2 regions of the Thermaerobacter composti genome follow, and region 2 is predicted to be linked to the other one. Evidence: riboswitches for the same ligand, from Rfam matches in the RefSeq annotation. Region 2 holds a riboswitch; the other holds the start of a gene.

Region 1 (3,390 bases), 800 kb from region 2:
CCAACCGCTGCTTCTGGCCCCCGGAGAGGGCCTGGATGGGGTGACCGAAGGGAAGGTCCAGCCCCGCCGCCGCGAGGGCCTGCGCCACCCGCGCCGGCATCTCGGCGGGCGGCACGCAGCGGTTCTCGAGGCCGAAGGCGACCTCTTCATCCACGGTGAACATGCAGAACTGGGCCTCGGGGTCCTGGAACAGCACGCCCGCCCGCCGCGCCGGGTGCAGCTCGCCCGTGACCCGGGCCTCGATCACCGACGGGATGAGGCCGCCCAGCGCCAGGGCCAGGGTGCTCTTCCCCGAGCCGCTGGGCCCCAGCAGCAACACGCGCTGCCCCGCCGGGATGGCCAGCGTCACGTCCCGCAGGGCCGGCTCCCGTCGATCGGGGTAGCGGACGCTCAGCCCACGGCAGGACGCCGCCGGGGCCACCCCCGCCGGGTCGACCCCTGCCGCGCCCTCCCCGCCTACCCGGCCGGCGGGCCGCCGGCCGGCGGACGAGGACGGCTCCACCGCGGCCGTGGCGCGGGATGGGCCGACCCCGCATGCGGTCGAGCGCGCCGCATCGTCCCACGGCATCGGCTGGCACCTCGCCTCATCCGGCCACGCCGGGGCCCTGATCCTGCCGGCCGCGCACCACCGCATAGGCATTCAGGGCCCCGGTCCGCACCAAGCCGTCGACCAGCACCTTGCCCAGCAGGCCGGCGACCACGGCGCCGCTCAGGAGCCGCACCGCCGCAGCGGCCACCAGGGTTCCGGCGCGCATCCCGGTGAAGTAGCCCGTCAGGGCGTCGAGGGGCAGGCTGCCCACCGCCGCCAGGGCGCCGGCCAGCGCCAGGGCGGGCAGGTCGAACCGGCGATAGCGGAACGCGGCCAGGGCCACCTCCGCGCCGAGTCCCTGCAATCCGCCGTAGAGCAGCACCCACAGCACGTCGGGGCTGCCCAGCGCCAGTTCCCCGGCCGCGGCCAGGAGCTCCGCCCAGAAGGCGACGCCGGGCTTCTGGATGATGTAGGCCGCCACCGTGCTGGCGATGAACCAGACGCCGTAGGTGAGCTCCGCCACCACCGGATGGACCGCCCGGGCCACGTCCCACAGCGCCCAGGCGTTGATGTACAGGACGGAACAGGCCGCGGCCACGAAGGCCAACATGACGATCTCGCGGAACTGCAATCGGCGGGACGAACCGGCCATGCGCAACGCCCCCTTCGCCGTAGCGGTGCGGGACCGGGGGCTCGCGGGACGGCCGGCGGCAGGGCGGCAAGGCGCCGTGGGTCGCCGGAGGACGCCGAGGAACGAAAAACCACCTCCGGCAGGAGGTGGTGCTCGTCATGCCGTCCAGGCGGCCATGCGGTACCTTCCTCACGCCGGTATTACCCGGATCGAGTCCGAAGGGTAGCGCCCCTGCAGCCTGCGGCTGCCGCGCTTCTCAGCCCGTAGCGGGCACCCCCGGTACCGACATCCCGTTGGATTGTCACCTCGATCATAGGCCGCGCGGTCCACCGCCGTCAACGCCGGGCGCCCGCACGGCTTGACCTGGAGCCCGCCGGGCGGTCCCGCTGCCGGCGGGTGGCCCCGCGCCACGCCCGCGCCGCCGGCCCCGCCCGCGGCCGCCCCCCGCAGCCCGCGTTCTGGCCGAGGGGTTCGCGCCACGCGATGGGACCCCAGCAGCCCCGCCCGCGGCCGCCGCCACCCCTCAAGCCCCTGGTGCCGCTGGTTCCCACCGCACCCGACGCACCCCACGCGACGCCCCCCACCCCGGCCGGGGACCGCAAGGGCCCGGCGTCGACGCACCACCGGCAGGCCTCAGACCGCGGTCATCCCGCCATCGACGGCCAGCACCTGCCCGGTGATGTACAACCCCGCTTCGGAGGCGAAGAGCAGCGCCGCTCCCTGCAGGTCCCGCTCGCCACCCAGGCGCCGGAGCGGCACGGACTGCTCGATCACCGACCCGTACTGGGCCAGGATGCCCCGGGTCATCTTCGTCGGGAAGAACCCCGGGGCGATGCAGTTCACCGTGATCCCGTGCTCCGCCAGCTTGGCCGCCAGGTCGCGGGTGAAGTTGATGACGCCGGCCTTCGCCGTGTTGTAGGGCAGGGTCTGCATCACCCGGGGATCGCTGCCCCGCAGCCCCGCGATGGAGGCGACGTTGATGATCCGGCCACCGCGGCCCTGCTGGATCATCACCCGCGCGGCCTCGCGGCTCATGTAGAAGGTGCCGTGCAGGTTGGTGCGGATCACCTTGTCCCAGGCCTCCAGGGGGATGTCGAAGAGGGGGGCGCCCCAGGTGGCGCCGGCGTTGTTGACCAGGATGTCCAGACCGCCGAAGGCGTCCACCACCCGGCGGACCGCCGCGACCACCTGCTCGTAGTCCGTGACGTCGCAGCGCACGGCCAGGCAGCGGATGCCCTGGCCGCGCAGCCGCTCCTCCGCCTCGCGCAGGCCCTCTTCCTTGCGGGCGGTGATGGCGACGGCGGCGCCCGCCTCCCCCAGCCCCTGGGCGATCTGCAGGCCCAGGCCGCGGCTGCCCCCCGTCACCAGCGCCACCTTGCCGTCGAGGCGGAAACGGTCGAGCACGCCCATGGGTGGACCTCCCCGTTGCGAGCGCCGGCCCGGCCCCGTCGACCGCGGGCCGGTTCGCCGGCGGCCGGTCCGCGTCCGGCGGCCGGCCCGCAGCGGCACCTCACACCGCGATGGCCCCAGCCCGGAAGTCCGAGGCCCCCATCTTCACGTTGACCAGGGCCGGCTTGCCCGCGGCCAGGGCCCGTTCCAGGGCCGGGCGGACGTCGTCCGGCCGCTCGACCCACTCGCCGTGGCCGCCGAGGGCGGCCACCACCTGGTCGTAGCGGGCGTAGCTCAGGGCGGTGGCCACGGCCCGGTCGGCGCCGAAGAGCTGGACCTGCAGTCGGCGGATCTGGGTCCACGCGGCGTCGTTGCCCACCACGGCGACGAAGGGCAGGTCCTGCCGCACCGCCGCCTCGTACTCGAGCAGATCCAGGCCGGCGGCGCCGTCGCCCAGCAGGACCACCACCGGCTCGTCGGGCCGCAGGACCCGGGCCGCCAGGGCGAAGCCCATCCCGACCCCCAAGGTCCCCAGCGGGCCGGGGTCCAGCCAGCCGGCGGGGTATCGCCGCGGCCGCACCACCTTGGCCGCCGTGCCGACGAAGTCGCCGCCGTCGCCGATCACCGTGGCCCCCGGCGGCAGGGCGGCGTCGATCTCGGCGCACAGCCGCAGGGGGTCGACCGGGACCGCGTCGCTGGTCAGCCCGGGCCGCATCCGGGCGGCCCTCCGCTCCTCCGCCTCGCGCAGGCGGTCCAGCCACCGTCGGCGCTCGGCCGGTTCCTCCGGATCGAGGCCGGCTTCCAGCAGCTGATCCAACACCGTGCCCGCATCGCCGACCAG
Region 2 (3,390 bases):
AACCGGCCCCCAGGCCCCGCCTGCTTCCCGCCATCAGCGGGCGGCCGGCCCCTGCCCGCCGCCAGGGGGTTCCGTCGGCCGCAGGCCAGGGGGCTCCATCGGCGGCAGCCAGCGCAGCAGCAGGCCTGCCACCAGGGCCCCCAGCAGGCTGCTGACGCCGAAGGGCACCACGTAGAAGAACCAGGCCCCCGTCGTCTGGCCCAGGAGCCACCGGGCCAGGGGAAAGGCGACGAGGCCGCCCACCAGGCCGGTCCCCAGTACCTCGCCGGCCATCGCGGCGACGGGACGACGCCAGACCCGGTGTGCCAAGCCGGCCAGGGCCGCGCCGAAGAGGCTACCGGGGAACGCCAGGAGCGTGCCAAGGCCCAGCAGGTTGCGCAGAAGACTGATCCCGAAGGCCACGGCGACGGCACCGCCGGGGCCGAACCAGACGGCGGCCAGCACGTTGACGGCATGCTGCACGGGCGTGGCTGTGGCCACGCCGACGGGGACGCGGATCATCCCCGCCAGCACGGTGCCGAGGGCGATCAGCGCCGCGGCCCGGGCCAGGGTGCGCAGCTGGCTGGCGGGACCCGCTGGCGCTTCCGCCGGTCCGTCGCCCTTCGCCGAGGCCGCGGCGGGAGCCCTACGCATCCCTCGCCACCCGGCCCGCACCACCCGGTGGCGCCCCCTCCTGGTTCGACGTGGGGGGCTGCTCGCCGCGTCCCCCGGTGCCTCCGTCGGGGTCCGCCGGGGATGCGGCCGCGGCGGCCGATGCGGGCCCGGCCGCCGGCTCCCAGGGGTAGAAGGAGCACGTCGGGCCGTGGCCGCGGCCGATGGCCGGCGCGCGTCGGATCGCCTCGGTGATGTACGCCTTGGCCTCCTGCAGGGCGCGCAAGACCGGGTAGCCCCGGGCGAGGTACGCGGTGATGGCCGCCGAGAAGGTGCAGCCGGTGCCGTGGGTCGACCGGGTGACGATGCGGGGCGCCCGGAGCAGGTGCCACTCCCGGCCGTCGTAGACCACGTCGACGGCCTCGGCGGCGTCTTCCGCCACGTGGCCGCCCTTGACCACCGCCCAGCGCGCCCCCAGCGCGTGGAGCGCCCGGGCCGCGCGCCGCGCGTCGTCCAGGCTGCGGACCGGGATGCCGCTGAGTTCCTCCGCCTCGTGGCGGTTGGGCGTCAGGACCGTGGCCAGGGGCAGGAGCAGCCGCCGCACCGCGTCCCGCGCCGGTTCGTCCAGGAGGGGGGCGCCGCTCTTGGCGATCATCACCGGGTCGACCACCAGGGGGAAGGGACCCAGGCGATCCCGCCAGTAGCGGATGCGCTCGGCCACCGCCTCGACGATGGCCGTGGTGCCCAGCATGCCCGTCTTGGCGGCGTCGGTGCCGATGTCGTCCAGGACTGCGTCGATCTGGGCGGCCACCATCTCCGGGGGCACCAGGTGGACATCCCGTACCCCCTCGGTGTTCTGGGCCGTCAGGGCGGTGATGGCCGACGTGCCGAAGACCCGCAGGGCGTTGAAGGTCTTGAGGTCCGCCTGGATCCCCGCGCCGCCGCCGCTGTCGGAGCCGGCGATGGTCATGGCCCGGGGCGGGGGGGCCGCGGGGCCGGTTCGTCCGGAGGAACCGGCGAGGGTCGAGGCGACCATGGCGCGTCGCTCCCTTCGTGGCGTCGGTGGGGGTCCCGGCTGCCGGGGAAGGACGGGGTGCGGGGCATCACGAAAGAAGGGCCGCGGGAAGAACGCGGCCCCGGTGCCTGGAAGCGATCGAGCGGCGATCGTCGAGGCTGGACCGCACCGTTCCCTCCGGTGGCATTACCCACGTCAGGTTCGAGGGGTTCGAGCCGCTGGGCTCGTCTCAGCCGGCGTGACGCCAGCACCCCCACGGTGCTACCATCTCCAGTATCGGATCCCGCCGGCCCCAGGTCAACGGCTCCCGGTCGACGGGGGTCGGAATCGGCGCCTGCCCCGCCCGAACGGGCGTCGGGACCGGTACCCCACCCCCGCGAGCGGGAGTCGCAACCGGTGCCCGACCCCGGGAACGGGAGCCCGAGCCGGCGCCCGACCCGCCCGTCGAGCGCAGTCGCGGCGGGGGCCGACACCGGCGGCATGTCCACGATGAAGGGCGCCAGGGTGACCCGCCCGCGCGGCGCGGTCGCGGCGTTGGGGGGGCGGCGCGCGGCGCCGGCCGCGGCGGCCGGGCAGCGGCGCGCAACGGCCCGCACGGCGGGTGGGCGGGAACCGCGGTGACCGGGGTGAGGGGAGAACGGACGTGCAAGGAAAGCAGCGGTCAGCCCAACGGTCCGGCAGCGCGGGGGGCGGGAACCAGGGCGCGTCCGACGGAGCGGGGCCCCCGACGCGCCCAGCGGTGCGACGCGCCTGGGGGCCAGACGGCCGGCGCCGGCGAGGACGCCGGGGAAGCGAGGGAACGACGTGCGGGAACGACTGAAGCCCCTGGTCCGGGGCATGGCGTTGGTGGCGTTCGCGGCGATCGCCGTGCTGTGGCAGCGGCGCACCGGCGGCTCCGTCGCCGGGCTGGTGGCGGCGACGGCGGGGATGGCGGTGGCGCTGGTGGCCGCGGTGGCGCTCTTCGCCCGGGTGATGTCCGGACTCCAGCGGCGGGGCGCGGAGGTGGGTGCGGGCGGGGTGCCGGCGGGACCGTGGCCCCCGGCTGGCGCGGGCGACCGGGGCGGCTCCCCCGCCCATCGAGGTCGGGGAACGGCCGTCGCCGGCTCCCGCCGTCCCCGGCGCCCCGCCCGGAAGAGCGGGGGAGGCCCATGGCGGGCGTCCTGATCGCCCTCGCCGCCGGCATGGCGGCGGGGCGGGCCGGCCTCGTCCGGCACCGCGTCGAGGCCTGGGGGCCGACGGCATCCCGCTGGGCGTTGGGCCTCATGCTGGCGTGCATCGGATTGCGGCTGGGCCTCGATCCGGCGGTCGGCGGGCAGCTCGGTCGGCTGGGCGTCCATGCCGCGGTGTTCGCGGTCGCGACGGCCGGCGGCGCGGTGGGGGCCGGGATCCTCGCCGCGGGCGGGATGGCCCTGGTGCGGCGGCGGCTCGCGCGGGGCCGTGTCGCGCCGCGACGGGTCCCGGGGCGCGGGACCGCTCCCACGGCGTCAAGGACGGACTCGGGAGCCGACGGGACGGCGGCCGGGGCAGGGGCGCCCCGCCCGGTGGCACCGGGCCCCGCGGTCGCGGCGCTGCGGATGAGCGGGGCGGCCGTGCTGGCGGTGGCCGCCGGTTGGGCGGCCGGAGGGCTCGTCCTCCACCTGGCGGGCTCGCCGGACACGGTGGCCGGAACCCTGGCCGGGACCCCGGTCGCGAGCGGCTTCGATGCCGGGGCCGTCGCAGCCGGTTCGTCCGCGGTCGCCGACCCGACCAGGGACGGGGCGGGGCCGGGGATCGCCCTGGTGCAC

What was found. Region 2 has a riboswitch for thiamine pyrophosphate ahead of thiD (bifunctional hydroxymethylpyrimidine kinase/phosphomethylpyrimidine kinase). Riboswitches for the same ligand answer to the same signal wherever they lie in the genome.
Region 1: linked by a shared signal. The riboswitch ahead of Q5761_RS06805 (ECF transporter S component) and the one ahead of thiD (bifunctional hydroxymethylpyrimidine kinase/phosphomethylpyrimidine kinase) in region 2 are both predicted to bind thiamine pyrophosphate.

What each region holds. Positions count from the first base shown of each region.
Region 1 is NZ_CP132508.1:1,674,939-1,678,328, forward strand. It holds gene Q5761_RS06800 (ATP-binding cassette domain-containing protein) at 1-568, opposite strand, end outside; gene Q5761_RS06805 (ECF transporter S component) at 585-1,181, opposite strand; TPP riboswitch at 1,329-1,448, opposite strand; gene Q5761_RS06810 (SDR family oxidoreductase) at 1,794-2,570, opposite strand; gene Q5761_RS06815 (thiamine pyrophosphate-binding protein) at 2,671-3,390, opposite strand, start outside.
Region 2 is NZ_CP132508.1:2,478,633-2,482,022, reverse strand. It holds gene thiW (energy coupling factor transporter S component ThiW) at 34-633, opposite strand; gene thiD (bifunctional hydroxymethylpyrimidine kinase/phosphomethylpyrimidine kinase) at 626-1,627, opposite strand; TPP riboswitch at 1,762-1,871, opposite strand; gene Q5761_RS10045 (hypothetical protein) at 2,411-2,770, shown strand; gene Q5761_RS10040 (lysine exporter LysO family protein) at 2,755-3,390, shown strand, end outside.